2 regions of the Actinosynnema sp. NPDC023587 genome follow, and region 2 is predicted to be linked to the other one. Evidence: riboswitches for the same ligand, from Rfam matches in the RefSeq annotation. Region 2 holds a riboswitch; the other holds the start of a gene.
What was found. Region 2 has a riboswitch for glycine ahead of gcvH (glycine cleavage system protein GcvH). Riboswitches for the same ligand answer to the same signal wherever they lie in the genome.

Region 1 (4,194 bases), on a different contig from region 2:
ATGAGGAGGCAGAATGGTCGAGGACTCCGGAGTCGACGAGCTGCTGCGGCAGTGGGCGGCTGAGCGCTCGGACGACGCCGAGATGCAGGAGGTGAACCGGATCAAGGACGCGTGGCTGGCCGAGGCCCCACCGTCCGCGCCGGGAATCCCCGTGCAGCGGGCGAACGGCGGGTCGCGCGGACTGGTTCGGGTCGAATCCGCTGACCCGGCCTACGTGGCGGCGATGCGGAAGAGGGCACCCGAGGTGCCCGAGGTCCTGCTCGCGGCGGCGGCCAGCTACTGGCAGCTCGTGGGCGAGCTGGCGGAGGCGGAGCGGTGGTGGGACGCGGGCATCAGCCCGTTGGACCAGCGCGCGCTCGACTACCGGGCGGCCGGGCTCACGCCCGCCGACCTGGGACGGCGTCTCGGCCCGATGACGGTGCTCCAGCACCTGCGTCGGGGCAGTGCGGCGGCCTGGTGCGTGGCCAGGTTGCAGCGGCAGCGCCGGGACGGCGTTGCGTGAACCCCGCGCCGCGTTGTGAGGGCGCGGCGTCAAGTCGGTCACCCGCACCAACCGGGAGGGCGGGCTCCTGTGCGAGGAGCCCCTTCCGTCGGGGAGCGGACTCCGCGAAGTAGTGTGGGAGGGTGCCCGGCACCCTCCTGACACCCCGGCGACTCGCCATCGCGGCGGTCTGCCTGGTGTCGCTGATCGTGTGCTGCGGCCTCGCCTACTGGCAGTGGGAGAGGTTCTCCCAGGCCGGTGGCACCTTCCAGAACCTCGGGTACGTCTTCCAGTGGCCGCTGTTCGGCCTGTTCCCCCTCTTCATGGTGTGGCGGATGCGCAAGCTCGCCGCCCAGCGCCGGGCCGAGGACGCCGGGGAGCCGGTGGTCGGGGCCCGGCAGCCGGTCGTTACCGTGGAACCCGTCAAAACACCCGCGCCGGACGACGAGGACGACGAGCTGGCGGTCTACAACCGCTACCTCCGGGAGCTCAACGCGCGGGACCAGCGGTGAGCGAAGGCGGTTGGCAGGCGATGAGCGGTGCGTTGAGCCGGTTCCGGTTCATGGCTTACGTGGTCGGTGTCGGCCTGCTCCTGCTGGTGGTCGCGATGTTCGTCAAGTACCTCGGCGACAACACCGGGATGATGGCGGTCGTCGGCCCCGTCCACGGCTTCCTGTACGCCGTCTACCTGGTCTTCACGGTGGACCTGGCGCTGAAGGCGCGGTGGTCGCTCAAGGGCTCCGCGCTGGTGCTGCTCGCGGGCACCATCCCGTTCGTGTCGTTCTACGCCGAGCGCAAGGTGGTCGAGAGCGTCAAGGCGGAACGTGCCCTGTGACCGCTCGCGCCACCCCCGCGCCGGCCACGGGTACGTGGTCCGCGCCCGGTGCCGCCGAGCGGGCGCGGGCCGTGGCCGGGTGCTGTGACCTGGTCCTGGTTGACCGTGCCCACCAGGCACAACTAGCGTCTGGCGGTACCAACTGAACACGGCCGTCGATGTCGAGCGGGAGAGTCCCCGCGAGGGGCGCCGAAGGAGCAACTCCTCCCCGGAATCTCTCAGGCACAGCTACCGCCCGACGCAGGCAACTCTGGAAAGCAGGCGCTCCGCGCCTCGCCCACGGTGCAAGCCGCGCTCCGCGCGCGGTGAAGCTCTCAGGCTCATGACAGAGGGGGAGGCTCACTCGACGAGGAGTCTCCGATGGACCGTGTCATCCTTCGCCGACGGCGACCGCCGACCGACCAGGTCGGTGTGATCGCCGTGCCCGCCACCAGGGAGGACCACCCCGTGGAAACCCGCCGGACGCCGCTGCACGCCGAGCACGAGGCGCTGGGAGCCCAGTTCACCGACTTCGCGGGCTGGCGGATGCCGCTGCGCTACGACAGCGAGCTCGCCGAGCACCACGCCGTGCGCACGTCGGCGGGTCTGTTCGACCTGACGCACATGGGCGAGATCGTGCTGTCCGGCCCCGAGGCCGGCCGCGCCCTGGACCACGCGCTGGTCGGGAACGCGTCCGCGATCTCCGTCGGCCGCGCCCGCTACACCATGATCACCCAGCCGGACGGCGGCGTGCTCGACGACCTGATCGTCTACCGGACCGGCGAGCAGGAGTACCTGGTCGTCGCGAACGCCTCGAACGCCGCCGTGGTGTTCCAGGCGCTCGTGGAGCGCGCCGACGGCTTCGACACCTCCGTGGTGGACAAGTCGGTCGACTACGCCCTCCTGGCGATCCAGGGCCCGGCGTCCACCGCGATCCTGGCCGCTCTCACCACCACCGACCTGGCGGGCGTGAAGTACTACGCGTCCTACCCGACCGAGGTGGCCGGGCGGCCCGCGCTGCTCGCCCGCACCGGCTACACCGGCGAGGACGGCTTCGAGCTGTTCGTGGACCCGTCCGACGCCCCGGCCGTGTGGCAGGCGCTGCTGGTGGCGGGCCGCGAGCACGACCTCAAGCCCGCCGGCCTCGGCTGCCGCGACACGCTGCGCCTGGAGGCCGGGATGCCGCTGTACGGCAACGAGCTCAGCGCCGAGCGCACCCCGTACCACGCCAACCTGGGCCGCGTGGTCAAGCTGGACAAGCCCGGGGACTTCGTCGGCCGCGACGCGCTGGCCGCCGTCGCCGACAAGGGCGTGGAGGCGAAGCTGGTGGGCCTCAAGACCGCGTCCCGCCGCGCGCCCCGGCACGGGTACCCGGTGCTGGACGCGTCCGGCGCGGTGGTCGGCGAGGTCACCAGCGGCGCGCTGTCGCCGACCCTGGGCTACTCCGTGGCGATGGCGTACGTGACGCCGGAGCACGCCGAGCCCGGCACCGAGCTGGCCGTCGACATCCGGGGCAAGCAGGAGCCCGTGCAGGTCGTCGCGCTGCCGTTCTACAAGCGAAACTCGTAAGGGAGACACCATGTCCGAGCACTTCAACACCTCCCTCGCGGAGTTCGACCCGGAGGTCGCCGAGGCCGTCGCCGCCGAGCTCGGCCGGCAGCAGAACACCCTGGAGATGATCGCCTCGGAGAACTTCACCCCGGTGTCGGTGCTCCAGGCGCAGGGTTCGGTGCTGACCAACAAGTACGCCGAGGGCTACCCCGGCCGGCGGTACTACGGCGGCTGCGAGAACGTCGACGTGATCGAGCGGCTGGCCATCTCCCGGGTGAAGGAGCTGTTCGGCGCGGGCTTCGCGAACGTCCAGCCGCACTCGGGCGCGCAGGCCAACGCGTGCGCGATGGTCGCCCTGCTCCAGCCCGGCGACACGATCCTGGGCCTGGACCTGGCGCACGGCGGCCACCTGACCCACGGCATGCGGATCAACTTCTCCGGCAAGCTCTACAACGTGGTGCCCTACCACGTGGCGGAGAGCGACGGCCGGGTCGACATGGCCGAGGTCGAGCGGCTGGCCACCGAGCACCGGCCGAAGCTGATCGTGGCCGGCTGGTCGGCCTACCCGCGTCAGCTCGACTTCGCGGAGTTCCGCCGGATCGCCGACTCGGTGGACGCCTACCTGATGGTCGACATGGCGCACTTCGCCGGCCTGGTGGCGGCCGGGCTGCACCCGAACCCGGTGCCGCACGCGCACGTCACCACCACGACCACGCACAAGACGCTGGGCGGCCCGCGCGGCGGCGTGATCCTGACCAACGAGGCGGACCTCGCCAAGAAGATCAACTCGGCGGTGTTCCCCGGCCAGCAGGGCGGTCCGCTGGAGCACGTGATCGCGGGCAAGGCGGTGGCGTTCAAGCACGCCGCGTCGCCCGAGTTCGCCGACCGCCAGCGCCGCACCGTCGAGGGCGCGCGCATCCTGGCCGACCGGCTCTCCCGGCCCGACGCGGCGGCGGTCGGCGTGAAGGTGCTGACCGGCGGCACGGACGTGCACCTGGTGCTGGTCGACCTGGTGGCGTCCGAACTGGACGGCAAGCAGGCCGAGGACCGGTTGCACGAGGTGGGCATCACGGTCAACCGCAACGCGGTGCCGAACGACCCGCGCCCGCCGATGGTCACCTCGGGGCTGCGGATCGGCACGCCGGCCCTGGCCACCCGGGGCTTCGGCGCGGCGGACTTCGCGGAGGTCGCGGACGTCATCGCGGCGGCGCTCCAGGCGTCGCCGGACCTGGTCGAGCTGCGGTCCCGGGTCGAGGTGCTGGCCGCGAAGCACCCGCTCTACCCGACCCTGTAGGGGTTCTTCCGATCCGACGGGAATCCCCCGGCCCGCGCGGGCCGGGGGATTCCG
Region 2 (4,194 bases):
CGCCACCTTCTGCTCGACCACCTACGGCGTGACGTTCCCGCTGTTCGAGAAGGTCGACGTGAACGGCGACGGCCGGCACCCGGTGTACGCCGCGCTGACCGCGCGCCCGGACGCCGACGGCGAGGCCGGCGACGTGCAGTGGAACTTCGAGAAGTTCCTGGTCGCCCCGGACGGCGAAGTCCTGGCCCGCTTCCGGCCGCGCACCGAACCGGAGGACGAGTCGGTCGTGAAGGCGATCGAGGCCGCCCTGCCGTAGACCCCTCGGCGGCCCGGCCCGGCCCGGCCCACGCACCCGCGCGGGCCGGGCCGCCGGTGCGGCGCGGGACGTCAGCACTCGATGACGTTCACCGCGAGTCCGCCGCGCGCGGTCTCCTTGTACTTCACCTTCATGTCCTTGCCGGTCTCCCGCATGGTCTTGATGACCTTGTCCAGCGACACGAAGTGCGACCCGTCGCCCCGCAGCGCCATCCGCGCCGCGGTGATCGCCTTGATCGACGCCAGCGCGTTGCGCTCGATGCACGGGATCTGCACCAGGCCGCCGATGGGGTCGCAGGTCAACCCGAGGTTGTGCTCCATGGCGATCTCGGCGGCGTTCTCCACCTGCTCCGGGGTCCCGCCGAGCACCTCGGCCAGCCCGCCCGCCGCCATCGAGCACGCCGACCCGACCTCGCCCTGGCACCCGACCTCGGCACCCGAGATCGACGCGTTCTCCTTGAACAGCACGCCGATCGCGCCCGCCGTCAGCAGGAACCGGACCACGCCGTCGTCCGACGCGCCCGGCACGAACCGCGTGTAGTAGTGCAGCACCGCCGGCACGATGCCGGCCGCGCCGTTCGTCGGCGCGGTCACCACCCGGCCGCCGGCGGCGTTCTCCTCGTTCACCGCCAGGGCGAACAGGGTGACCCAGTCCATCACCCGCAGCGGGTCCGTGGCGAAGTGCTCGGCCGCGAGCCGCTCGCGCATCTCGGCGGCGCGCCGCCGCACCTTCAGCCCCCCCGGCAGGATGCCGGTCTGGCCGCAGCCGCGCTCGACGCACTCCTGCATCACGGTCCAGATGTGCAGCAGGCCCTGCCGCACGTCGTCCTCGGACCGCCAGGACCGCTCGTTGGCCAGCATGAGCCCGCTGATCGGCAGCCCGGTCTCCCGGGCCCGCGCCAGCAGTTCGTCACCGCTGAGGAACGGGTGCTCGATCGGCGTCTCGTCGGCCTTGATCCGGTCGGTCCCGCTGGCCGTCTCGTCCACCACGAAACCGCCGCCGACCGAGTAGTACACCGCCTCGTCCAGCACCTCCCCGCCGGTGTAGGCGGTGAAGCTCATCCCGTTGGGGTGCAACGGGAGGGACTTGCGGCGGTGCATCACCAGGTCGGTGTCCTCGGTGAACGGGATCTCGCGCACCCCACCCAGCAGCAGCCTCCCGGTGGCGCGGATCTCCCCCACCCGGACGTCGGCGGCGGCCGGGTCGACGTCCTCCGGCTTGTGCCCCTCCAAACCCAGCAGCACGGCCTTGGGGCTGCCGTGCCCGTGCCCGGTCGCCCCCAGCGAGCCGAAGAGCTGGACGTGCACGCGGTCCACCGACGTCGCGCGGTGCCCGAGCCGCGCCGCGAACATCGTCGCGGCGCGCATCGGACCGACGGTGTGCGAGCTCGACGGGCCGATGCCGACGGAGAACAGGTCGAAGACGCTGATCGCCACGGCGCTCAGTCCCCGGTGAGTTCCGCGTACTTCGCGGCGGTGAGGAGGCCCGTGGCGTCCTCGACCGAGACCTTGAACAGCCACCCCTCGCCGTACGGGTCGTTGTTGATCAGCGACGGGTCGTCCGCCGCCGCCGTGTTGACCTCCACGACCTGGCCGCTGACCGGCGCGTACAGGTCGCTCACCGACTTGGTGGACTCCAGCTCGCCGCACACGTCGCCGGACTTCACGCGCTCGCCCACGGTCGGCAACTGGACGAACACGATGTCGCCCAGGGACTCGGCCGCGTAGGAGGTGATGCCGATCGCCACGGGCTCCTGGGTACCCGGAGCCCAGTCGACCCACTCGTGCTCGGGCGTGTACAGCAGGTTTTCCGGAAAGGTCACGTCAACTCCTCGGTGCGCGCGGGCCAGGCCCCCTCTCTGTCCTGGGACCTGAGAGCTTCGCCGCAGCGCTGCGGCTTGCACCGTGGGTGCGCGCGTGAGCACGCTTTCCAGAGTCGCCTCACCCGAGCGGTTCTCGTTGCCTGAGAGTGTGCGGGGTGCTTGCTCCTTCGGCGCTCCAGGCTCGCTGGAGGCTCTCCCGCCCGGGTTCCGGTGTCACCTGCGACACCGCGGCCGATGTTCAGTTGGTCGAACGCGAGCACGCTAAGTCGTGGGTGACACGGGTGTCAACGTGCGTCCAGAGAGTTCGGCGGCCGTTCGCCGTTGTCCGGCCGGCACAACGCGGCGGGTGCGCGTTCGTGCCAGTGGCACGATGACAGCCGGATGGCGGTACCGGACCTTTGGCACTAACAACGGCCCGAAGGAGCCCTCCGTGCGGATCTCAGTACCCCGCGAGATCAAGAACCACGAATACCGCGTCGCGCTGACCCCGGCCGGAGCCCACGAACTGACGCTGCGCGGCCACGACGTGTTCGTCGAGACGGGGGCGGGCCTCGGGTCGGCCATCACCGACGACGAGTACCTGGCCGCCGGCGCGAAGGTCCTGGCCACGGCCGAGGACGTGTGGGCCGAGGGCGACCTGGTGCTCAAGGTCAAGGAGCCGATCGCGCGGGAGTACCCGCTGTTGCGCAAGGGCCAGACCCTGTTCACCTACCTGCACCTGGCGGCCGACCAGCCGCTGACCCAAGCGCTGATCGACTCCGGCACCACCGCGATCGCGTACGAGACGGTGCAGACCGCGAACGGCGCGCTGCCGCTGCTCGCCCCGATGTCCGAGGTCGCGGGTCGGCTGGCACCGCAGGTCGGCGCGTTCTCGCTGATGAAGCCGTCCGGCGGCCGGGGCGTGCTGCCCGGTGGCGTGCCCGGCGTGCACCCGGCGCGGGTCGTCGTGATCGGCGGTGGCGTGGCGGGCCTGAACGCCGCCGCCATCGCCGTGGGACTGGGCGCGGACGTCGAGATCCTGGACACCAACGTCGACCGGCTGCGCCACATCGACGCCCTGTACCAGGGCCGGCTGCGCACCGTGACGTCCAACCGCTACTCGGTCGAGCAGGCCGTGCGCGAGGCCGACCTGGTCATCGGCGCGGTGCTGGTGCCGGGCGCGAAGGCCCCGAAGCTGGTCTCCAACGAGTTGGTGGCGCAAATGAAGCCCGGTTCGGTGCTGGTGGACATCGCCATCGACCAGGGCGGCTGCTTCGCCGACTCGCGGCCCACCACGCACGCCGACCCGACCTACCAGGTGCACGACTCGGTGTTCTACTGCGTCGCGAACATGCCCGGCGCTGTGCCGCGCACGTCCACGTACGCGCTGACCAACGTGACGCTGCCTTACGCGGTCGCGTTGGCCGACAAGGGCTGGCAGGCGGCGCTGCGCGCGGACAAGGCGCTGGCGCTGGGCCTGAACGTGCACGACGGCCTGCTGACCAACCAGCCGGTCGCCGAGGCGCACGGCCTCACCCACACCCCGCTCGAAGTCTGAGCACCCGCGAAGGAGGGGCGTCCACCATCCCGGTGGACGCCCTTTCTCGCACGTCCGGGCATGAAAAGGCGGCCCGCTCAACCAGCCTGGGGGTCACTGGGAGCGGGCCGCGCCTCCAATGCTAGCGGGGAACGGGCGGCCGTGCCCAGCCGCCCCGCCCATCTGCGCGCAGATCTTCACCCACCGGAGCACAGCCCGTGCCCGCCCTCAAGCAAACGAGTGAATTACCCGCGTAACGGGTAAGTCACGACGCCCGGTCGGCCGATGGACAGGACGGGGTGCCCGCGCCGTGCGGCGGCGGGCCCGCCTCCGCGGTGAGCCCACCGCGCCGCCACCGAACTCCGATCGGAGCGCACATGGCCGAACCACAGGGCTGGATCGACTGCCACGACCCGTTCGGACGGGACCGGTCGATGACCGTGCTGGTCGAGGACGACCGGGTGCTGCTGGTCTCGCCACCCGGCGAGTCGGCTGTGATGTCTGTCACGCAAACCCGCAGGCTGCACCGCCTGCTCGACCAGGCCGCGGACAGGATGTGACGGTGGACGACACCCTCCGCGCCGCCGTGCTGCGCCGGCT

Region 1: linked by a shared signal. The riboswitch ahead of gcvT (glycine cleavage system aminomethyltransferase GcvT) and the one ahead of gcvH (glycine cleavage system protein GcvH) in region 2 are both predicted to bind glycine.

What each region holds. Positions count from the first base shown of each region.
Region 1 is NZ_JBFABG010000004.1:128,225-132,418, reverse strand. Features, by position in the region: gene AB0G01_RS12885 (helix-turn-helix transcriptional regulator) at 14-502, shown strand; gene AB0G01_RS12880 (hypothetical protein) at 625-993, shown strand; gene AB0G01_RS12875 (DUF3817 domain-containing protein) at 1,014-1,316, shown strand; glycine riboswitch at 1,473-1,560, shown strand; gene gcvT (glycine cleavage system aminomethyltransferase GcvT) at 1,764-2,864, shown strand; gene glyA (serine hydroxymethyltransferase) at 2,875-4,140, shown strand.
Region 2 is NZ_JBFABG010000002.1:149,174-153,367, forward strand. Features, by position in the region: gene AB0G01_RS05760 (glutathione peroxidase) at 1-256, shown strand, start outside; gene AB0G01_RS05765 (L-serine ammonia-lyase) at 328-1,692, opposite strand; gene gcvH (glycine cleavage system protein GcvH) at 1,698-2,078, opposite strand; glycine riboswitch at 2,196-2,287, opposite strand; gene ald (alanine dehydrogenase) at 2,509-3,615, shown strand; gene AB0G01_RS05780 (hypothetical protein) at 3,972-4,154, shown strand; gene AB0G01_RS05785 (hypothetical protein) at 4,157-4,194, shown strand, end outside.